One region of the Isoptericola sp. NPDC019482 genome, then DNA from elsewhere that is predicted to be linked to it. Evidence: riboswitches for the same ligand, from Rfam matches in the RefSeq annotation. Region 1 holds a riboswitch; each other region holds the start of a gene.
The links. Region 1 has a riboswitch for S-adenosylmethionine ahead of ABZ493_RS17050 (aminotransferase class V-fold PLP-dependent enzyme). Riboswitches for the same ligand answer to the same signal wherever they lie in the genome.
Positions count from the first base shown of each region.

Region 1 (7,502 bases):
CTCCGGAGCGAGGACGACGCCGGTCGCCTTGCCGTAGGCAGTGATCTCCAGGGCCTCGCCGGACTCCAGGACGCGTTGGATCGCGGCGGCAGGGTTCTGCTTGAGGTCGCGGGTGCCGACGGTCTTCACGTACCCCAGGCTAGACCTGGTGTAGACGCGCGTCTGCACCAGGTCTGGCAGGTGTCAGGCGCGCAGAGCCTGCTCCACGTCCTCGACGAGGTCCCGCGGGTCCTCGAGGCCGATCGACAGGCGCACGGTGGTCTCGGCGATGCCCACCTTGGCGCGGCCCTCGGGGCCGAGCTTGCGGTGCGTCGTCGTGGCGGGGTGCGTGATGATCGACTTCGCGTCGCCGAGGTTGTTGGAGATGTCGACGACCTGCAGGGCGTCGAGGAACGCGAACGTGCGCTTCTTCGCCTCCGCCGGCTCGGTGCCCTCGGGCACCGCGAGGTCGAACGTCACGACCGTGCCGCCGCCGGACTGCTGGGACTTCGCCAGCTCGTGCTGCGGGTGCGAGGGCAGGAACGGGTAGCGCACCCCGGTCACGCCGTCGAGCGCCTCGAGGGCGGTCGCGACCTCCAGCGCCGCCGCGTTCTGGGCGCGCACGCGCACGTCGAGCGTCTCGAGGCCCTTGAGCAGCACCCACGCGTTGAACGGGCTCAGCGACGGGCCCGTGTTGCGCACGAACGTCTGCACCGGCCCGGAGAGGAACTCCTCCGAGCCGAGGATCGCGCCGCCGAGCACGCGCCCCTGCCCGTCGATGTGCTTGGTGGCCGAGTACACGACGACGTCGGCGCCGAGCTCGAGCGGCTTCTGCAGCACCGGCGTCGCGAACACGTTGTCCACCACGACGACGGCGCCGGCGGCGTGCGCGAGCTCCGCCACCCGCCGCACGTCCACGAGGTCCTGCATGGGGTTGGACGGCGACTCGAAGAACACGACGTCGGCCGGCGTGGCCAGGGCCTCCTCCCACTGCGAGATCACGTGCCCGTCGACCAGGTCGACGCGCACGCCCCACTTGGCGAGGATCTCGTCGTAGATGACGTTGGTGGACCCGAACAGGGCTCGTGCCGACACGATGCGCGAACCGCTGGAGACCAGCGCGGCGAGGGCGTTGAAGACCGCCGACATGCCCGACGCCGTGGCGTAGCAGGCCTCGGCGCCCTCGATGAGGCGCAGCCGCTCCTCGAACGTGTGCACCGTCGGGTTGCCGTACCTCGAGTACAGGAACTGGGACCGCTCGCCGGCGAACGCCGCCTCGGCGTCCGCCGCCGAGCCGTACGTGTACCCCTGGGTGAGGAACAGGCCCTCGGACATCTCCTGGAAGTCCGAGCGACGGTGCCCGCCGCGCACGGCGAGGGTCGCGGGGCGGACCGTGGCGGGCAGCGGGCGCGAGCCACCGAAGGTCGTCGGGTCGGCGCCGGGGCCGGTCGGGACCTGCGTGTCGCTCATCGGGCCTGCTCCGGCTGCTGCGGGGTCGTCCGCGTCGCGGCGTCGTACGTGCCCCAGGGCAGGCCGCGCACCTTCCAGCCCTCGCGGTCGCGCACGCCGTCGAAGCCGGGGCCGCCCTCGAAGCCCTCGAGCACGTTGTACGCCGGCCCCAGGCCGGACGACGTCGCGAGGCGCGCCGCACCGATCGAGCGCTGGCCGGAGCGGCACAGGAAGACGATCGGCCGGTCCGCGGTCAGCCCCGCGGCGGCGAGCTCGGCGAGGAAGCCGGCGTTCGGGCGCCCGCCCGCCTGCACCCACTCGACGAAGAGGGGCTTCTTACCGGCGGTCGCGGTGTCCGGCACGCCGATCGCGCGCCACTCGCCCTCGGTGCGCACGTCCACGAGGACGGCGTCGGGGTCGCCGGCGAGCAGGTCCCACGCCTGCTGCGGGGTGAGGTCGCCGGCGTAGCCCTCGGCGGGGCGGGGATCGATCTGGGTGCTCATCGCAGTCCTCCCATCGGTCGTGGCGGTAGCACCCTCGTCCGTCCCGGACGCCGTCGACGGCGCCCGGCCCGCGGGTTGCTGCGGCGTCGACGTGCCACGTCACTCGGCCGCTCGGGATGGTCACGGCGATCGTACGACAGCCGTCCGCGTGCTGGTCACCCCGTCTCGCGACCCGAGCGGCGCCGGACCTCTATGCGCCCGGACGCCCCCGGCCGGTAAAGTTGCGGTCAGATTCCGGGCAAGATCACGTCGAACGCGAGGTGGGGCCATGTCGATCCTCAGCACGATCAAGGGCTGGTTCCGGCGCGAGCGGGAGGAGCCGCTCGAGCGCCCGCGCGACCTGCCTCCGCCGGGCCCCGAGGGTGGGCGCCCCCACGAGGCGCCGTACCCCCAGGGCGCGGACAACGTGCTCGGCTGGCGCAGCGGCCCCGGCATCTGACCCACGGTCCGCCCTCGACGGGTCGGTCGGTCGTCTTCGCCGACGTGGGCCTGCGGGCGCGCGCCGGAGGCCAGGACGGTGCGCGGGGCACGGGTCCGGTGTCTCACGCGCCCGCATCGTGAGAAGGGCCAGGTCTCCGCTTGACCGTGTGGTGCTGCGCACGCACCATGGGCGGCAGGTCAAGAGCGCCAGCGCGAAGCCCCGGCTCGCTGGCCGGCAACCCTCCTCTCGCGGCGGGGTGCCCCGGGTGACGACCTGGCCCCACGCCGTCCGGCGTGCGGGCAAGCGCGGGGAGCCACCTCCCCGGCACGACCGAGGAGGACCACGCATGACCACGCTCACCACTGCGCCTGCGGTGCCCACTGTGCCTGTGGTGCGCGCCGCCGCCGTGCACGACGTCGCCCCCGTGCTGCCCGTCGTCGGCGGCGACACGCTCGTGCCGCTCGTCGACGGCCGCCAGGTGCCGTACGCCAACCTCGACGTCGCGGCGTCGGCGCCCGCCCTGCAGGCCGTGGCCGACCGGGTCGCGCGCGTGCTGCCGCTGTACGCCAGCGTGCACCGCGGCGCCGGCTACCTGTCCCAGGTCTCGACCGCCCTGTACGAGACGGCGCGCCGCACGATCGGCGCGTTCGTCGGCGCCCGCGAGGACGACCTCACGATCGTCACCCGCAACACCACGGACTCGCTCAACCTGCTCGCGGGCTGCGTGCCCGCCGACCCGGCCACCGGCGAGCCGGGCCGCGTCCTCGTGCTCGACATCGAGCACCACGCCAACCTGCTGCCCTGGCAGCGCGTCACCGATGCGACCGTCGTCACGGGCGGGCCGTCGGTGTCCGCCACCCTCGCGGAGCTCGAGGAGGAGCTGAGCTCCGCCGCGGCCGCGGGCCGGCCCTACGCCTTGCTCGCGCTCACCGGCGCCTCCAACGTCACGGGCGAGGCGCTGCCCGTGGCCGACGTCGTCGCCGCCGCCCACGGCGCGGGCGCGCGCGTCGTGCTCGACGGCGCCCAGCTGGTGCCGCACCGCCGCTTCTCGCTCGCGGCCACGGGCGTCGACTACGTCGCCTTCTCGGGCCACAAGACGTACGCGCCCTTCGGGGCGGGGGTCCTGGTCGGCCGGCGCGACTGGCTCGACGCCGGCACCCCGTACCTGGCCGGCGGCGGCGCCGTGCGGCGCGTGCGCACCACGACGACCGACTGGCACGAGGGCCCCGCCCGGCACGAGGCCGGGTCGCCCAACGTCGTGGGCGCGGTGGCGCTCGCGGCCGCGTGCGACGAGCTCGCCGCCCTCGACCCGTGGGCCGCGTCCGAGCACGAGGACGCGCTGCGGCGCCGGCTCGTGGACGGGCTCGGCGAGATCGACCGCGTCGAGGTCGTGCACGTGTGGGACGACGCCGTCGACCCGGTGGGCGTGGTGACGTTCACCGTCACCGGCTACGACCCGGGCCTCGTCGCCGCGTACCTGTCCGCGGAGCACGGCATCGGCGTGCGCGACGGCCGGTTCTGCGCCCACCCGCTGCTCGGTCGCCTCGGGTTCGACGCCGGCGCCGTGCGCGCGTCGGTGGGGCTCGGCACCGCGGGCGAGGAGGTCGAGCGGCTCGTCGCCGCCGTCCGTTCGCTCGTCACCGAGGGCCCGCAGGCGCAGTACGACGTCGTGGACGGCCTGTGGGTCGTCGTCGACGACCCGCGCCCCGTGCCCGAGGGCTCCGGCCTGGAGGGGCTGCTCGCCACCGCCGCGCTGGGCGCCGACGAGGCGTTCGGCTGCCTGCCTGACGACGTCTGAGCCGCCGCCGTCCCGCCCGCCCGCGACAGGACGCGACGGGCCGGGACATGACGACGGGGCGCCACCTTGCGGTGGCGCCCCGTCGTGTCAGCGGGTCACCGGTTGAACGCGTCCTTGACGTCGTCGCCCGCCTGCTTGAGGTTCGCGCTGGCCTGCTGGGCCTTGCCCTCGGCCTCTTTGCTCTCGTCGTCGGTGAGCTTGCCCGTGGCTTCCTTGGCCTTGCCTTCGGCCTCTTCCGCCAGGTGCTTGGCCTTGTCTCCCAGTCCCATCGGGGCTCCTTCCGTCGTACGAACGACCTCGGGAATCGACGGTAAACGCCTGTCCGCCGCCTCGCACGCCGACGTCTCAGGTCGTGGTCCGTGCCCTGGTCAGCGTCCGCCGTCACCAGGCCGCCGGGTGCCGGTCCGCCCAGCGCAGCCGGTCCTCGAGCTGGGCGGCGAGGGCGAGGAGCGTCGTCTCCCCGCCGGGCCGCCCGATCAGCTGCACGCCCATCGGCAGCCCGTCGTCGGTCCACCGCGTGGGCACGGTGATCGCGGGCAGGCCGGCCACGTTGAGCATCGACGTCCACGGCGTGTACTGGCACTGCTGCTCGAAGTTGCGCTCCGGGTCCTCGGGGTCGAACCAGCCGAGCGGGCGCGGCGTCATCGCGAGCGCGGGGGTGACGACGGCGTCGAACCGCGACACCTGCGCGACCAACCGGCGCTCGAAGGCGGTGAGGGCGCGCAGCGCCTCGGTGAGCTCGCGGGCGGGCACCTGGCGGCCGCGGCCGATGAGCCACCGGGTGAGCGGCTCGAGGCGGTCGAGGCGTGCGGGGTCGTCGATCGGCACCGCGGACGCGCCCGCCATCCACAGGGTGCGGAACGCGGGGCCGTACGTCGGCTCGGGCTCGAGGGACAGGCCGTCCACCTCGTGCCCGAGCCCGGTGAGCGTCGCCACGCCGGTGTCGAGGGCGTCGCGTGCCTCGTCCGACGTCGTGATCGCGTAGAAGTCGTCCCAGGCGGAGTCGGTCGTGACGGCCACCCGGAACCTGCCCTGCACGTCCTCGCCGCCGCTGCCCGCCACCTCGCCTCGCCGTGCCGCGGCCAGGTACTCCCCGGCGCGGGCCGACGGCGCGCGCAGCGTCAGCGGGTGGGCCACCCGTCCGTCGGGCGTCCGGGTGAGCATCCCCTCGAGCAGCAGCGCGGTGTCCTCCGTGGTGCGGGCGAGGGGCCCGTCCACGACCAGACCGCCGAGCGACTCCTGCCCCGACCCGGCGGGCACGAGTCCGCGGCTCGGCTTGAGCCCGACGACGCCGCACGCCGCGGCGGGGATGCGCACCGACCCGCCGCCGTCGGACCCGGGCGCGCACGGCAGCAGGCCTGCCGCGACGGCGACGGCGGCGCCCCCGCTCGACCCGCCCGCCCCGAGCGACGGGTCCCACGGGTTGCGCGCCACCGGCCCGGCCAGCGGCTCCGTGTACGCGGGGAAGCCGAGCTCGGGCGCCGTCGTGCGGCCGAGGCTCACCATGCCGGCGGCGTCGAGGACGTCGACGATCTCGTCGCTCACCGGCGCCACCACGGCGTCGTCGCCCGCGAAGGCGCGGGAGCCGAACCCGGCAGGCACGCCGGCCCGCAGCCACAGGTCCTTGTCCCCGCCGGGCAGCCCCCACAGCACGCCCCGGGTCTCCGCGCCGTCCCGCTCGAGGCGGGCCGCCCGCTCGCGCGCCGCCGCGGGGGTGACGCTGACGAAGGCCCCCAGCGCGGGGTTGGCGCGCTCGATCCGGGCCAGGAAGTGGTCGGCCACCTCGGTCGGCGTGAGCTCTCCCGCGCGCAGCAGGTCACGCAGCCGGGCGGCCGTCATCTCGTGCAGGGCGTCGTCCATGCTCCGCACGCTACCTATCCAGCCCCTCCGGGCGCCGAACAGGCGGTTGACACCGTGATCGCGACGATCTTGGACGGATTCCGGCATCAACCTCCTGTTCGGCGAGGATGGGGCGCGTGACCCACGACCTCGTCCTCGCCGGCCACGGCGTGCGGCTGGAGCCGCTCGGCCCGCAGCACGCCGCCGCGCTGCTGCCCCTCGTCGACGCCGACCTCTGGTTCGGCATGACCTCGCCCGTACCGACGACGGTCGAGGACCTCGAGGCGTGGATCGCCGCCGGCGTCGCGACGCCGGGCACGATGGCGTTCGCCGTCGTGGGCGACGACGGCGCGGTCCGCGGGTCCACCCGCTTCTACGAGCTGGCCCCCGGGCCGCGCCGCGTGGAGATCGGCACCACGTTCTACGGGCGCGACTGGTGGGGCGGCACGACCAACCCCGCGTGCAAGCTCCTGCTGCTGCGGCACGCGTTCGAGGAGTGGGGGATGCGCCGGGTCGCGCTGCGCGCCGACTCGCGCAACACACGATCGTGCGGGGCCATCCAGCGGCTCGGCGCGAAGCCCGAGGGCGTGCTGCGCAAGCACCGCGTCGCCGCCGACGGCACGGTGGGGGACACCGCGTACTTCTCGATCGTCGACGACGAGTGGCCCGACGTCCGCGCGGGCCTCGAGGCACGACTCGCCTGACCCCCGACCTCGACGCCTGTTCGGCGCGGGTCAGCGCAGCAGGGGCGCGACCTCCTGCCCGAGGAAGGCCGCGAAGGCGTCGAGGTCCGGCTCGTCCAGGGTCGGCTGCGCGACGACCGTCGAGACGCCCAGGTCGACGTAGCGGCGCAGCCCGTCGGCGACCTCCTCCGCGGTCCCCCAGCTCGCGTGGTCGGCGAGCACGTCGTCGGACGTGGCGTCGACGTCCCACCGCGCGAGGGACCGGCGCAGCCGGTCGGCCGCGCCGTCGCCGGTGGCGACCTGGGCGAACGCGACCGTCCGGAACGGGTGCTCGCCCTCGGGCGCGGACTCGGCGACGGGCGGCAGGCCGGCGGCAGCGCGTCCCTCGTCCACGAGCGCGACCGCCTGACGGGCCCCGGAGACGCCCGTGTCGCCGTCGATGACCACTCCCTGGGCGATCTCGCCCACCAGCCGCAGCGACTTGGGCCCCTTCGCCGCGGCGACGACGAGGGGCGCGACGGCGGGCGCCCAGTCGAGCGCGACGTCGTCGAGCGTCACGTAGCGCCCGGACGTCGTGACGTGCTCCCCGGCGAGCAGCGCGCGCAGGGCGCCGACCTGCTCGCGCATGAGCGTCAGCGGCGACGCCACCCGGGCGCCGACCTGGCCCATCCAGCTCTGCACGCCGTGCCCGACGCCGGGGACGAAGCGGCCGGGGAACATGCCGTCGAGCGTTGCCGTCTCCATCGCGGTGAGGGCCACGTTGCGCAGCGGCAGCGGCATGACGCCGATCCCGACGCGCAGGCGCTCCGTCGCGGCCAGCATCGCCGCCG
Region 1 is NZ_JBEYBQ010000031.1:7,332-14,833, reverse strand. It holds gene ABZ493_RS17070 (hypothetical protein) at 1-129, opposite strand, end outside; gene ABZ493_RS17065 (O-succinylhomoserine sulfhydrylase) at 184-1,449, opposite strand; gene ABZ493_RS17060 (rhodanese-like domain-containing protein) at 1,446-1,931, opposite strand; gene ABZ493_RS17055 (hypothetical protein) at 2,200-2,370, shown strand; SAM riboswitch class IV at 2,548-2,664, shown strand; gene ABZ493_RS17050 (aminotransferase class V-fold PLP-dependent enzyme) at 2,699-4,150, shown strand; gene ABZ493_RS17045 (CsbD family protein) at 4,246-4,419, opposite strand; gene ABZ493_RS17040 (amidase) at 4,532-6,010, opposite strand; gene ABZ493_RS17035 (GNAT family protein) at 6,127-6,693, shown strand; gene ABZ493_RS17030 (LLM class flavin-dependent oxidoreductase) at 6,724-7,502, opposite strand, start outside.

Region 2 (7,502 bases), on a different contig from region 1:
TCCCGCTGTTCGGCATCGCGAACCAGCTGCTGGCCGCGATCGCGCTCGCCGTCGTGCTCGCGATCGTCGCCAAGCGCGGCCGCGCCTACTGGGCCTGGCTGTGGATCGTGGCCGTGCCGCTCGCCTTCACGGCGCTCATCACGATCTGGGCGTCGTTCGAGAAGATCTTCTCGGACGTGCCCCAGGTCGGGTACTGGGCGCAGCACCGGGCGTTCCAGGACGCGCTCGCCGCCGGGGAGACGTCGTTCGGCACCGCGCCCGACGTCGCCGCGATGGAGGCCGTGGTCCGCAACACCTTCGTGCAGGGCACCCTGTCGATCGTGTTCGTGGTGCTGTCGATCATCGTGATCGCGGCGTCGGTGGTCGTGACGATCAAGGCGTTCCGCGACGGCGGCGGCGAGAACCATGAGGACGCGCCCGTCGCGTCCCGGCGGTTCGCCCCGGCGAACCTCTTCGCGACGGCCGAGGAGAAGCGGATCGAGAAGGAGTGGGCCGACGCCGGCCTGCGGGAGACCAGCGGTGCCGGGCACCACTGACGCCCGCACCGTCGGCGCCACCGCGCGCGACGCCGCCCGGGCACTCGCCCGGGCGGCGTCGGCGGGGTGGTCGAACCTGCGCTGGTACGTGCGGCAGGTGATGGGCGAGGGCGCCTACGCGACGTACGTGGCGCACGAGCGGTCCGCCCACCCGGACCGGGAGCCGATGGGCGAGCGCGAGTTCTGGCGGGAGCACTACGCGGCCCAGGACCGCAACCCGGGCTCGCGCTGCTGCTGAACGGTGCTGAGCGGGCGGGCACGACGGCGCCCGCCGCGCCAGGATGGGCGCGTGCGCGCGATCGTCTACGAGTCCCACGGCGGGCCGGAGGTGCTGCACCTCGCCGCCGTCCCCGACCCTCAGGCCGGGCCCGGCCAGGTGCGCGTGCGCGTCGAGGCCGCCGCCGTCAACGGCTGGGACGTGAAGTCCGGCGCCGGGGCGACCGGCGCCCCGGCGCCGACGTCGGCCGTCGTGCCCGGTCTGGAGGTGGCGGGGGTCGTCGACCAGGTCGGCCCGCCCGGCGGGGACGGCGCGACCGGCGTCGCGCCCGGCGACCGCGTGGTCGGGTTCGCCGTCGGCGGCGGGTATGCCGAGCTCGCCCTCACCTCGGTCTTCGCGCGGGTGCCCGACGGGCTCGCCGCGGCCGACGCGGTGACGCTGCCCGTCGCGGCGGAGACCGCGACCCGCGTGCTGCGCCTCCTCGACGTCCGGTCCGGCGAGACGCTGCTCGTGCACGGGGCGTCCGGGTCGGTGGGCGAGCTGGCCGTCCAGCTCGCCGTGCGCCGCGGCGCCCGCGTGATCGGCACGGCGTCGCAGCGCAACCAGGACCGGGTCGCCGCACTCGGCGCGACGCCCACCACCTACGGCGCGGGGCTCGTGGAGCGGGTGCGCGCCCTCGCCCCCGACGGCGTGGACGCCGTCCTCGACGCCACCGGCGCGGGCGTGCTGCCCGACTCGATCGCCCTGCGCGGCGGCACCGACCGGATCGTCACCATCGCCGACGACGCCGCGGCGGACCTCGGGGTCCAGGCCAGCTGGCGGTCCGAGCGCGACGCCGGCGAGCTCGCCGAGGCCGTCGACGCCCTGGCCCGCGGCGAGCTGACGACCACCGTCGGCGCCGTGCTGCCGCTGGCCGACGCGCCGCGGGCGCACGAGCTCGTCGAGACCGGACGCGCGGGCGGCAAGGTCGTGCTGGTGCCCTGAGCAGGGCGTTCCCGCCCGATCCGCATCAGCGATCGTCTCACCAGGCGGTCTCATCCTCGCTCGTATCGCGGATGCTGCGTACGATCGCGTGACAAGCCATCCAGAGCGGCCGAGAGTCCTGGCTCGACGACGCCGCAGCAACCCGTTCTCCGACGGAAGCCTCCCGAGGACGAAGGTGCTCACGCCAGGATCGATGGAGTGACGCATGGTCGCAGAGGCATCCCTTTCGCCCACCCCGGTGCTGCCGGCACGCCCGACGGTCTCGTTCGAGCTCATGCCGCCGCGCCGGCCGGACGCCGCCCCCAAGTTCTGGGAGACGGCGCGCCGGCTCGTGGCCGCGCGCCCGGACTTCGTGTCCGTGACGTACGGCGCGGGCGGCGGTGACCGGGCGACCGCCCGCCAGGTCGTCGCGACCCTGCTCGAGGGCACACCCGTCCTGCCCGTGGCGCACCTGACCTGCGTGGGCGCGCACCGCGAGGACGTCTCCGCCGTCATCGACGACTTCCTCGACGCCGGCACCCGCGCGTTCCTGGCCCTGCGCGGCGACCCGCCGAAGGACCAGCCGGACTGGGCGCCGCCCGCCGACGGCGTCGCGTCGTCGATCGAGCTCGTGCACCTGCTGCGCGAGGTCGAGGCCCGGCGCTGCGCGACCGACCCCGGGGCCGCCCTGCGCGGCGCCGCCCGCCCGATGACGATCGCCGTCGCGACGTTCGTCGACGGCAACGTGCAGGCGGGCACCACCCGGGCCCAGGAGGTCCGGCGCCTCAAGGAGAAGCAGGAGGCGGGGGCGGGCTTCGCCATCACGCAGCTGTTCTACGAGGCCGACTCCTACACCGACTTCGTCGCCGAGGCCCGCGCGGCCGGGGTGACGATCCCGATCCTCGCCGGGCAGCTGCCCACGACCGAGCCGCGCCGGCTCCGTCGCGTCGAGGAGCTCACCGGCGTCCGCGCGCCCCGGCAGCTGCTGGACGCGCTCGACGCCGCGGGGGACCCGGAGGCCCAGCACGCCTACGGGACCGCGCGCGCCGTGGAGCTCGCCCAGCGCGTGCTCGACGCGGGCGCCCCCGGCATCCACGTGTACACGTTCAACAAGTACCGTCCCGCTCTGGACCTGCTCGAGGGTGTCCACCTCGGCGGACCGGCGCCCTCCGACGCCACGTCGGACGGCGCGGACCTGGCCAGAAGGCCGTGGGTACCGAGCATCCCGACCCAGGCTCCCGTCGTCTGACGGGCGCCCGAACTCTGGAGTGCTCATGTCCACCACACCGACCAGCCCCACCCCCGCCGCCTTCCCGGGCGGCACGATCCTCGGCTACCCGCGCATCGGGCGGCGCCGCGAGCTCAAGAAGGCCGTCGAGTCCTTCTGGGCCGGGCGCACCGACGCCGTCGACCTGGAGGTCGCGGCAGGCACGCTGCGCCGCGAGACGGCACGCCGCCTCGTCGACCTCGGCCTGAACCCCGACGACGGCTCCGTGCCCGGGTCGTTCTCCTATTACGACCAGGTGCTCGACGTCGTCGCGCTGCTGGGCGCCGTCCCCGCGCGGTTCCGCGACCTGCTCGACGACGAGGACGGCTCGCTCGAGCTCGACGGGTACTTCACCGTGGCCCGCGGCCGCGGCGAGGACGCCCCGCTCGAGATGACCAAGTGGTTCGACACCAACTACCACTACCTCGTGCCGGAGATCAGCGAGACGACGCCGGTCTCGTTCGCCGACCACCGCATCGTGCGCGAGTACGCCGAGGCCAAGGAGGCCGGCGTCACGACGCGCCCGGTGCTCGTGGGCCCCGTGACGTTCCTCGCCCTGTCGAAGGCGGCCGACGAGGCGGGCGAGGGCTTCCACCCGCTCGACCGGCTCGACGACGTCGTCGCCGCGTACGCCGACCTGCTGCGCGCGCTGGCCGCCGTCGGCGTGCCGTGGGTGCAGCTCGACGAGCCCGCGCTCGTCACCGACTCCCTCGACGTGCCCGCCGAGCGCCTGCACGCGGCGATCGCCTCGGCGTACCGCACCCTGGCGACCGGCCTCGCGAGGGAGACCGACGACGACACCGCCTCTGAGGACTCCGCGGGCGAGCGGCCGGCCATCCTCGTGACCGCGCCGTTCGGCGGCCTGCACGAGGACGCCCTCGCGCTCCTCGCCGCGACCGACGTCGACGCGATCGCGATCGACCTGGTCAAGGGTGCCGTGCCCGCCGGCAGTCTCGACGGCGCGGTCCCGGGCCTCGAGGGCAAGACGCTCGTCGCGGGCGTGATCGACGGGCACAACGTCTGGCGCGCCGACCTGGCCGCCAAGCTCGACGTCGTCGAGTCGCTGCGGGGCCTCGGCGCCGGGGCCCTCGCCGTCGGCACGTCGACGTCGCTGCTGCACGTGCCGCACGACGTCGAGGACGAGGTGTTCGACCAGCAGGCGGCGGGCACCACGCTCGACCCGCGCCTGCGCGACTGGCTCGCGTTCGCCGACCAGAAGGTGGGCGAGGTCGCGACCCTGGCCCGCGCCCTCGCGGACGGCCGTGGCGCCGTCGCGGACGCGCTCGCCGCGTCGTCCGCGGCCGTGGCCTCCCGCGCGACGGCGGCGGGCGTCGTCGTGCCCGCGGTGCGCGACCGGGCCGCGGCCCTCACCGACGCCGACTTCGCCCGCGGCCCGTACGCGGAGCGCGCGGCCGCGCAGGCCGCGCGCCTGAACCTGCCCCCGCTGCCCACGACGACGATCGGCTCGTTCCCGCAGACCCCGGAGATCCGCAAGGCCCGGGCCGCGTGGACGAAGGGCGAGCTCGCCGACGCCGACTACTCCACCGCGATGCGCGAGGAGATCGGGCGCGTCGTGGCGCTGCAGGAGGAGCTGGGCCTCGACGTGCTGGTGCACGGCGAGCCCGAGCGCAACGACATGGTGCAGTACTTCGCCGAGCAGCTCGACGGCTTCGCGGTGACGGCGAACGGCTGGGTGCAGTCGTACGGGTCGCGCTGCGTGCGCCCGCCGATCCTCTGGGGCGACGTGCAGCGCCCGGCGCCGATCACGGTCGAGTGGTCCGCGTACACGGCGTCGCTCACCGACAAGCCGGTCAAGGGCATGCTCACCGGCCCGGTGACGATCCTCGCGTGGTCGTTCGTCCGCGACGACCAGCCGCTCGGCGACACCGCCAACCAGGTGGGCCTGGCCCTGCGCGACGAGATCGCGGACCTGGAGGCCGCGGGCATCGGCATCGTGCAGGTGGACGAGCCCGCGCTGCGCGAGCTGCTGCCGCTGCGCCGCGCCGACCAGCCCGCCTACCTCGACTGGTCGGTCGGGTCGTTCCGGCTCGCGACGTCGGGGGTGGACGCCGCCACGCAGATCCACACCCACCTGTGCTACTCGGAGTTCGGCGAGGTCATCGGCGCGATCGACGGCCTCGACGCCGACGTGACGTCGGTCGAGGCGGCCCGCTCCCGCATGGAGATCGTGCCGGAGCTCGCCGACGCCGGGTACTCCCGCGGCATCGGGCCGGGCGTCTACGACATCCACTCCCCGCGTGTGCCGTCGTCCGACGAGGTCACCGAGCTGCTGACGCTCGCCGTCAAGGCGATCGACCCGGCGCTCGTGTGGGTCAACCCGGACTGCGGGCTCAAGACCCGCCGGTACGCGGAGGTCGAGCCGGCCCTGGCGCATCTGGTCGCCGCCGCGCGCGAGGTCCGCGCGGCCCTCTGACCACTGCCGAGCATGCAGTTGCGCACCTTCTGAGCGTTCAGAAGGTGCGCAACTGCATGTTCGGCGACGGGGTGACGCAATAGACGTCGACCCGGGCGACGGTCCCGTGCCACCATGGAAGGGCCGGTCGTGCCCTCGGGGCGCGAGCGGACCACCATCTTTCACGAGCGAGGAGCGAGCGATGCCGGGCGTCGCAGGGAGCGGGGTGGGCCACCAGGCCTGCTCGGGCAGTCCCGCCTGCCCCGGCACCGTCCCCCGCTGATCGTTCACGCTTCTCAGGCTGATCGGTCCGGCGGACCGGGCGGTGCGGGGCTTCGTCGCGCCCACCCCCGCTCATCCGAAAGCCGATCCTCATGAACCCCCTGACCGAGAAGCAGCTCCGCGACAGCCTCGTCAACGCGACGCGCAGCGAGCGCCAGCGCATGATCGTCCCCGACCTCGACGAGGTCGACTGGGACCGCCTCGACTACCTGGGCTGGCGCGACCGCAAGCAGCCCCTGGCCGCGTACGTCGTCATGACCCTCGACGACGAGCCGGACGCCGAGCCCGTCGGCGTCCTCCTGCGCGCCACCGAGCGCACCGGCCCGCGCCGCGCCGCCATGTGCGCGTGGTGCGAGGACGTCGTCGAGACCCGTGACGTGCAGCTCTTCGTCGCCAAGCGCGGCGGCGCCGCCGGCCGCAAGGGCGACACCATCGGCACGCTCGTCTGCGGCGACTTCCGCTGCTCCCGCAACGTGCGCCGTCGTCCCACCCTTGCCGAGGCGGGGCGCGACGACCCCGGCGTCCGCGAGGCGATCGTCGAGCGCCGCGTCGCTGCGCTGCGCGAGCACACCCGCAAGTTCCTCGACGAGGTGCGCCGCACCGCCTGACGCATCCGACCCCTGCCGAACAGGCGGTTGACACCGTTATCGCGGGCGAACACCCCCGATAACGGTGTCAACCGCCTGTTCGGCGGCTCCGGGCCTACCGGTAGAAGCCGTCCCTCAGGTTGATGCCGTGCTCGACCCACGCCTTGAGCGCGGCGAGCATGCCGGTCCAGCCCTCGCAGTTGCCGAACGCGTTCTTCGCGCCGCCCGGGCTGAGGGCCCAGGACGACTCGGTGATGGTGACGAGCGTGCGGGTGTCGTCGTCGAGCGGCTCCAGCTCGAACGTCGTGGTGGTGGAGCCGGACCCGTCGGCGGTGTCCGCACCCTCCCACCGGATGACGATGCGGCGCGGCGCGTCCGCCTCGACGACGGTGACGGGGAAGCGGCCGGGGAAGTCCGCGAAGTCCCAGGACACGTCGGCCCCGGGCTCCAGGCGCCCGCGGGCGCCGCCGGTCGTGAAGTACTGGGACAGCTGTGCGGGGTCCGCGATGGCCTCGTAGACGTCACGGCACGGGCGCGAGACGCGGCCCGAGACCGTGAAGGTGAGCTCGGAGAGTGCCTGCTTCTCGTTCATGTTGTATTTTTATCACATGAACTCTCCGGCGCCCAGGGATGACGGCGACCCCGCCGACGACGACGCCGTCTTCAAGGCCCTCGCCGCGCCGGTGCGGCGGCGCATGCTCGACGCGCTCAAGGAGTCCACCCGCACCACCGGCGAGCTGTGCGCGCTGTTCCCCGAGCTCGACCGCACCACCGTGCTGCAGCACCTGCGCGTGCTCGAGCGTGCGGAGCTCGTCACCGGCCGCAAAGTGGGCCGCGAGCGCCACCTCGCGCTCGCGCCGCTGCCCATCAAGCGCCTCCACGACCGGTGGATCGGCGACTACGCGCGCGCCGCCGTCGATCTGCTCGGCCGGCTCGACGACGACGCCTGACGCCCCCGACACGACGAAGACCCCCGCGACGCCGTCGTCGCGGAGGTCCGTCAGGGAGGTGCGGGGTCAGCCGCGCTCGTGCGCGCCGATCATCGGGAGGCCGAAGGCCAGCCCGACGAGCAGGATGCCGCCGACGACCATGTACGGGTCCAGGGTCGGGTTGCCGCCCGAGGCGCCGGAGCCGAACAGCACCAGGCCGGCGGCGAAGAGCACGAACGCGCCGAGGAAACGGCCGAGGACGGCACCGGTGGGCTCGGACTTGACGCGCGGGTTGACCTGGAAGTCGC
Region 2 is NZ_JBEYBQ010000001.1:73,181-80,682, forward strand. It holds gene ABZ493_RS00320 (carbon starvation CstA family protein) at 1-536, shown strand, start outside; gene ABZ493_RS00325 (YbdD/YjiX family protein) at 520-774, shown strand; gene ABZ493_RS00330 (NADP-dependent oxidoreductase) at 826-1,737, shown strand; SAM riboswitch class I at 1,831-1,937, shown strand; gene ABZ493_RS00335 (methylenetetrahydrofolate reductase) at 1,943-2,965, shown strand; gene metE (5-methyltetrahydropteroyltriglutamate--homocysteine S-methyltransferase) at 2,991-5,417, shown strand; gene ABZ493_RS00345 (FBP domain-containing protein) at 5,771-6,286, shown strand; gene ABZ493_RS00350 (SRPBCC domain-containing protein) at 6,381-6,857, opposite strand; gene ABZ493_RS00355 (metalloregulator ArsR/SmtB family transcription factor) at 6,874-7,215, shown strand; gene ABZ493_RS00360 (hypothetical protein) at 7,282-7,502, opposite strand, start outside.
Region 2: linked by a shared signal. The riboswitch ahead of ABZ493_RS00335 (methylenetetrahydrofolate reductase) and the one ahead of ABZ493_RS17050 (aminotransferase class V-fold PLP-dependent enzyme) in region 1 are both predicted to bind S-adenosylmethionine.

Region 3 (7,502 bases), on a different contig from region 1:
TCAGGGCCGTGATGAGGAGCACGGCGGCGCCAGTGAACGCCCAGACCGGCACCGCGGGGAACAGGGCGTGGCTGGCGATCCCGCAGAACAGCGCCGCCAGGCTCGGGATGAACAGGTAGTCCAGCCCGATCATCCACCCGGCCATGAAGCCCGGCCGCCGCCCCAGCCCCGCGGTCGCATAGGCCGAGACCGAGCCCGCCTTCGGGACGGCGACGGACATGCGGGCGTACGACCACGCGGTGAACGCCATCGCCACGGTCGCGACGACGAACACGAGCGCGACCGCGCCGTTGCTGCGCGCGTCCAGCACGCCGAACGTGCCCATGGGCGCCGTCGGCCCGATGAACAGCAGGCCGTAGACGACCAGGTGTCGCAGGGACAGGCTCCGGTGGAGCTGTCCCTCGGGAGCAGCAGCACTGGGAACGTCCTTCGTGGGGCGGGGGGCGGAAGACGCGGGACTCAGCTCCTCGGCAGCTCGTAGGCGGGCTGCCAGCGTAGGACGACGGCCGCTGCGCCGCCGTCCTACGCCTCGCGTCGCGCCTACGGCGCGGGGACGGACAGGCGCCCGGCGCCCGTCTCGGTGCGCGCGTGCCGCTCGACCTCGGCGGCGGTGCGGAGCGGCTCGTAGCCGTAGGGCGGGGTCCAGTCGACCGTCGGGGTGAAGCCGGCGGTGGCCCAGTCCGGCAGGGGCTCACCGGTCTCGGCGGACGCCGCCTCCTCCTCGGCCACCCGCTCCGCGTACTGGTCGGCGGCGATGGCCTCGAGGTCCACCGGTCGCTGCTTGAACCACGAGCCCTCGTCGGCGAACCGGGTCGCGTTCCACACGCTCACGGCGACCGTGGCGTCCGCGCCGGGGCCGGTGTAGTCGAACGAGTTGCGCTCCGAGAGCACCTGGGACTCGTAGCCGAGCCCGATGAAGTAGTCGTACCCGCCCTCGACGGCGGCCGCGCTGGTCATGGGCGACTCCGGGTCGTTGACCCGGCCGAGGAAGTAGTTGTTGAGCACGTGCACCTGCCCGAACCGGACGCGCGGCGACCGCTGGCCGACGCCGTCGAAGAAGTTGCCGATGTAGCTGACGTTCAGGTGCCCGCGCTCCTTGTCCCCGTGCTCGTCGCCGGAGGCCAGCATCATCGCCTTGTCGTGGTCGGTGACCAGGGAGTTGCTGACCGTGATGAAGTCCGAGCCGTCCTCGATGTCGAACAGGCCGTCGTGCCGGTTCGCCGGCTCCCCGTCGGGGCCCAGCGGCGCGTCGCGGTCGGGGTACTTGCCGTCGGTGAGCGTGACGTGGTCCACCCAGATGTTGGTCGACGTGACGGCCGACACGGCGTCGAACCGCGCGTCCCACGTGCTGCCCGGCTGGTCCCACCAGGTGAACCAGTCGACCGGGGCCTCGACGGTGACGTTGCGGATCACGACGTCGTGCGCCAGGTGGAGCATGAGCGTCGCCTGGTCGAACCCGGCGTCGTCGCCCAGGCCGACGATCGTGGTGTTGCTGGGGATCTTCAGCTCGGTCTGCGACTTCATCGCCCGGCTCCCGTTGACGCGCAGCCGTCGCTGGTCGCCGCAGTAGTCGTGCAGGGCGTCGCTCCACCCCTCGGGTCCGAAGCAGCTGAGGAACTTGTCGAAGTCGTAGCCGGGGGCGAAGTCCTGCTCGCCCAGCAGGCGGCCGTCGTCGGTCTCGTTGCCGTGGATCGTCCCCGTGACGTAGACGATCTTCGGCTCGTCCCGCGCGCCGCCGTTGTCCAGCGCGGCGAGGAGCTCCTGGCGGTCGGTCACGACGTAGGTCGAGCCGGCGTCGGCACCGGCGCCGCCGTCGGTGCCACCGTTCTGCGAGGCCCAGCCGGGTGCCCGATCGGTGGTGCTGAACGTGCTGCCGGGGGCGGCGTCGGGCGTCGCGCCGGCGGCGGGGACGGCGACAAGGGTGCCGGCCGCGGTCGCGGCGGCGAGGGTAAGGGCACCGAAAGCGGTGCCGAGCTGGCGGCGGAGCTGCGTCATGAGGAGACCTTTCACGTCGTCGGGAAGGTGCTCCATCGGTCGGAACGCGGCGGGAAACCGGTTACCGAGCGGTGGTAAGGCCACACCTTAGCCGACCCCGGCAGCAGAGCGCCCGGTGACATTTCCGGGCGAGGTGCCGAGGTCCGACGTCGGTCGGCGCCTACGCCCCCAGTGGTCTGATCGTTCGTGCACCAATCCTGGAAAGCGCATGCCCGTCGGCGTAGGGTGTGCCGCCGACGGCGACCAAGCCGTCGCCGGGGCGGGGCGCGACGCGCTCCTGGCCACGGCATCCGTTCACAGAGAGGTGAATCGATGGAGCACCGGAGAACCGCGCGCCGTCGCGTGGTGGGCGGCCTCGTCGTCCCCGCGGCACTCGTCGCCGCAGGGCTGGGCGCGGCGCCGTGGGCGTCCGCGCAGCCGCAGGCGGAGCAGTACTTCGTCGCCCCCGACGGCGACGACGCAGCGGCGGGCGACCGCACGCACCCGTGGGCGACGATCGCCCGCGCCCAGGAGAGCGCCGAGCCGGGGGACACGGTGTTCCTCCGTGGGGGCACGTACGCGTACGACGACGCCGTGCGCGAGTGCACGAGCCAGACCGACCAGGTCGAGGGGGTGACGCTGACCACGAGCGGCACGGCGGATGCGCCGATCACCTATGCGGCGTACCTGAAGGAGGAACCGGTGCTCGACTTCTCCGGCATCCTCGACGACTGCCGGATCAAGGGCATCAGCGTGCTGGCCGACCACCTCGTGCTCAGAGGGCTCGAGGTGACGGGTGTGCGGCAGAACAACAGCCTCAACAACGAGTCGTGGGGCATCTGGGTCGACGGCAGTGACAACGTGTTCGACCGTCTCGACGTGCACCACAACATGGGTGCCGGGCTGTTCATCCAGGACGGCGCGGGCAATGTCGTGCGCAACTCCGACGCCCACGACAACTACGACCCGTACTCGAAGACGGGCGCCGGGCAGAACGCGGACGGGTTCGGTTCCCACACGAACACGCCCTCCGACAAGGTGAACCTGTTCGAGGGGAACCGTGCGTGGAACAACGCCGACGACGGGTTCGACTTCATCAGCTCGTCGTCGCCGGTCGAGGTGACCCGGTCGTGGGCCTGGCACAACGGCTACGTGTACGGCACGGACGAGCTGGCGGCGTCCGGCAACGGCACCGGGTTCAAGATGGGCGGCTACGGCGGGAAGTACGACCCGAACCCGGTGGACGTCACGGTGTCGTTCTCCGTGGCGTTCGACAACACGCTGCGCGGCTTCTACGCCAACCATCACCCGAAGGCGACCGAGGTGTACAACAACACCGCGTTCGACAACGGCACGAACTACAACATGCGCGGCGTCAACGAGGACGGCACCCCGGCCAGCTTCGGGATCATGCGCAACAACGTCGCGTTCGGCGACGGCGGCTTCGAGTACATGGACGGCGTGGACTCGGCGTCGAACTCGTGGGACCTGGGCCTCGAGCTCACCGCCGACGACTTCCTCAGCGTCTCGCACGACGGGTGGGACGCGCCCCGCCAGGGCAACGGCGACCTGCCCGAGCTGCCGAACGCCCGCCCGGCGGCGGGCAGCGCGCTGATCGACCGCGGGGCCGAGCTCGGCTTCGACCACGACGGTGCCGCGCCCGACCTCGGCGCGTTCGAGCGCGGTCCCGGCCGGGACGGGTACCTCACCGGCAGGTGACCTGAGCTGCTGACGTAGCACCTGGTGACGGTTGTTCGCACGGAACCGTCACCGGGCGCCACGTCGGTCGGTGCTCATCCCTCCGGCGGGCGCCACGCCATCACGGGGCGGAGGGCGCGGGCGCCCAGCGCCTCCGTCCAGCGCCCGACGGCGCGCATCCCGGCGTCGCGGACTGCCGTGGCGGCCGGCGACGTCCACAGGGTCGGGCCGGAGATCCGGGCCGACAGCCGCATCACCTTCTCCACGCGGGGCCGCCGCTCGTCGGACCAGCGCAGCAGCGCGGACGCGACGTCGTCTCCCGGGCGGACGCGCGCGCCGAGGACGACGCCGTCCTCGAGCGCCTGGCACCCGCCCTGTCCGAGGTTCGGCAGCATCGCGTGCGCGGCGTCGCCGACGAGCGCGACCCGGCCGGTCGCCAGGGATGCGGGCGGGGCGGGCAGGTGGCGCAGCTCGTGCCGCAGCGCCGTGTCGTCGTCGACCGACGCGAGCAGGGCGGGGACCGGGGCGTGCCAGTCGGCGAGGCGGGCACGCAGCTCGTCCAGGTCGCGTGGGACGCCGACGGCGTCGGCCACCGAGACGTACATGTAGACGCGCCCGTCGGCGAGCGGCATCACTCCGGCGACGATCCCGCGGCCCCAGATCTCCGAGCCCACGACGCCGGAGACCCGCGGGGTGACGAACCGCCACGCCGTCGACCCGCCGGACACCGGCGCCGGGGCGCTCGGCCACCAGCGAGTCCGCGTCGCGGAGCCGATGCCGTCGGCGGCGACCACGAGGTCCGCGCGGACCTCCGTCGTCGTCCCCGCACCGTCGGTGACGGCGACGCGCGCCGCCCTCGTCGTCGTCCCCGGGTCGACGACGACGGCGGACGTCCCCAGCCGCAGCGCCCCGGCGGGCAGCGCGTCCGCGAGCAGGCCCACCAGCTGCGCCCGGTGCAGCATCAGCGTGCGATCCCCGAACACCGACTCGGCGCCCTCCGCGCGGCCGCGGACCAGCCACGTGCCGTCCGGCCGGCGCAGCCCGAACTCGCCCTGCAGGGCGGCCAGGTCGCGAGTCGCGTCGCCGACGCCCAGCGCGTCCAGCGACCGCACCGCGTTCGGTGCGACGACGATCCCCGCGCCCACCGGGTCCAGCGACGTCGCGCGCTCGACCACCATGACGTCCCAGCCGTGCCGCGCGAGCGCGACGCCCGACGCGAGCCCTCCGATGCCTCCGCCGATCACGACGGCCGTACGTGCTGCCCCGGACTCTTCCTGTGTCACGGAGTCAGTCTCGCAACGGCGAGCCCACGACGGTGAAGTCCAAGCCCCCGAACTCGCCGGACAGCAGCGGCCGCGCCGCCGCGATGGACGCCTGCACGGCCGGGAGCTGCAGCGACGCCTGGTGCGCCTCGGCCGACGACCACAGCTCGGCGACGAACACCGTGTCCGGCCGGTCGTCGCTGACGCCGACCTCGTAGAGCAGGCAGCCCGCGTCCGCGAGCTCCGTGCTGCGCTGCGTGAGGTGGGCGACCAGCTCGTCGCGCTTCCCGGGGGCGGCACCCAGCGTGCCGACGTTGGCGTAGGTCATGGGCCGTGACGGTAGCCCGGCCCGGGGACATCGCCGCCCGCAGACCGTGCGGTGTTGCGGGCCGGCCGCGGCATCGTGTACATATCTGCCCAGGTCACGAGTGACCGGCGAGACGCCCTCCGCGTGCCGGTCCGGCAACCGCGCTCCCTGCGCACGGTGCCCCAGGAGGAAGACCCGCCCCGGCCGACCGGCCGTGGGAAGTGCAGGTCGACCACGGGCCGGCGCCTCGCGCCAGGTCCCGTCGTCGACCCCGACAGCGGGAGCAACGATGAACGGACAGCACACGCACGGCGACGGCACGCTCGGATGTCTGCCGTGGCAGGTGCGCGAGGAGCATCTCCTGCACCGGCACGGACGCATGCTGTGCCTCGACGCCGCGGCGCGACGTGGGCTTCGGATGCGGCTGCGCGTGTGGCGCGCGCTGACGGAGTGGCGGCTCGAGCTCGCCGACCTCAACGCCGTCGTCACGTACGACCCGGCGTCGGTGGGCGGCTTCGCCCTCGCGCCGCGTCAGGACGGTGACGCGGACAAGGTGCGCGCGCCGACCGGCAGGTAGGGGACGCCACGGCCACCGGAGGAATCCCGCCGGCCCGCGCCACGTTCAGCCAGGCATGACGACGACCGATGCCCTGCCGCAGGAGGCGGACGTCGTCGTGATCGGCGCGGGACAGGCCGGGCTGTCGGCGGCGTACCACCTGCGGCGGCGCGGGTTCGTGCCCGCGGCGGGTGCGACGTCCGGCGAGCGCACGTACGTCGTCCTCGACGCCGAGGACGGCCCCGGAGGAGCGTGGCGGCACCGGTGGCGCTCGCTGCGGATGAGCACGGTGAACGGCATCCACGACCTGCCGGGCATCGAGCAGCCCGACGTCGAGCCGGAGGCGGCGAGCGTCGACGTCCTGCCCGCCTACTTCGGCGACTACGAGCGAGAGCTGCGCCTCGCCGTCGTCCGGCCGGTGCGCGTGCGTCGGGTCGAGGAGGCGGGGGACGGCGGGCTGCTCGTCCGGTGGGAGGGCGGCGGCCGGTCCGGCGCCGTCGTGGCGCGGGCGATCATCAACGCGACGGGCACGTGGTCGAAGCCGTTCTGGCCCGCCTATCCGGGCCAGGAGACGTTCCGCGGCCGTCAGCTCCACACCGCCGACTACGTGCGGGCGGAGGACTTCGCGGGGCAGCGCATCGCCGTCGTCGGCGGCGGCATCTCGGCCGTGCAGCTGCTGGAGGAGGTCTCGCACGTGGCGCAGACCTTCTGGTTCACACGGCGGGAGCCCGTGTGGCGCGACACCTTCGATCCCGAGGACGGCTCGCGCGCCGTGGCGATGGTCGCCGACCGGGTGCGCGAAGGGCTGCCGCCGCTGAGCGTCGTGTCCGTCACCGGCCTCATCAGGACGCCGTCGCTGCTGGCAGCCGAGGCGCGCGGCGTGCTCGACCGGCGGCCCATGTTCACCCGCATCGTGCCCGACGGCGTCGTCGCGCCCGGCGGCGAGACCGTCCCCGTGGACGTCATCTTCTGGAACACCGGCTTCCGCGCCGCCCTCGACCACCTGCGCCCCCTGCACCTGCGCACTGCCGGCGGCGGCATCCGCATGGACGGCACCCAGGTCGACGGCGAGCCGCGTGTGCACCTCATCGGCTACGGGCCGTCCGCGTCCACCATCGGCGCCAACCGGGCCGGTCGGGACGCCGTCGTGCGGATCGTGCGCTACCTCGACGCCCCGGTCGGCTCCTTGGTCGACGCGGCGGCGAAACGTTCGTAGCGCCACGCCAGGTGGTCGCGGTCGGGGCGGTCCGCCCGCCGCCGCGGCAGGGTGAGGTGCCGCCCGTGCATCTCCTGCAGCCCGTGCTTGAGCATCGGCCCGTCGATCTCCTCCAGCAGCCGGAACGCGATGCGCACCTCGTGGTCCGGCGTCACGCCGAGCATGTTCTGGTCGTACGCGGCGTGGTGGATCTTGCACAGGGCGAGGCCGTTGTTCACGGTCGGGGCGCCGAGCTCGTGCCCGTCCGGGACGATGTGCGCGGCATCGAGCAGGGACCCGTGCCTGAGCTCGCAGATCGCGCACCGCGTCTCGTACGCGACGAGGACGCGGGTGCGGAACGCGGGCTGGTGGAGGCGCTGCTTCGCGAGCCGGCGGGCATACTCCCGCTGCGGCTCGCTGAGGTGGGCGGGGTCGTGGATGAAGCGGAACGCCTCGTCCAGCGCGACGAGGAACTGGCGGTTCTGGGGCTCGTCGTCCACCACGTACACC
Region 3 is NZ_JBEYBQ010000026.1:36,532-44,033, forward strand. It holds gene ABZ493_RS15795 (APC family permease) at 1-382, opposite strand, end outside; gene ABZ493_RS15800 (polysaccharide lyase family 1 protein) at 541-1,995, opposite strand; gene ABZ493_RS15805 (right-handed parallel beta-helix repeat-containing protein) at 2,308-3,693, shown strand; gene ABZ493_RS15810 (FAD-dependent monooxygenase) at 3,768-4,955, opposite strand; gene ABZ493_RS15815 (putative quinol monooxygenase) at 4,960-5,262, opposite strand; SAM riboswitch class IV at 5,355-5,471, shown strand; gene ABZ493_RS15820 (hypothetical protein) at 5,531-5,818, shown strand; gene ABZ493_RS15825 (NAD(P)-binding domain-containing protein) at 5,874-7,013, shown strand; gene ABZ493_RS15830 (HNH endonuclease) at 6,959-7,502, opposite strand, start outside.
Region 3: linked by a shared signal. The riboswitch ahead of ABZ493_RS15820 (hypothetical protein) and the one ahead of ABZ493_RS17050 (aminotransferase class V-fold PLP-dependent enzyme) in region 1 are both predicted to bind S-adenosylmethionine.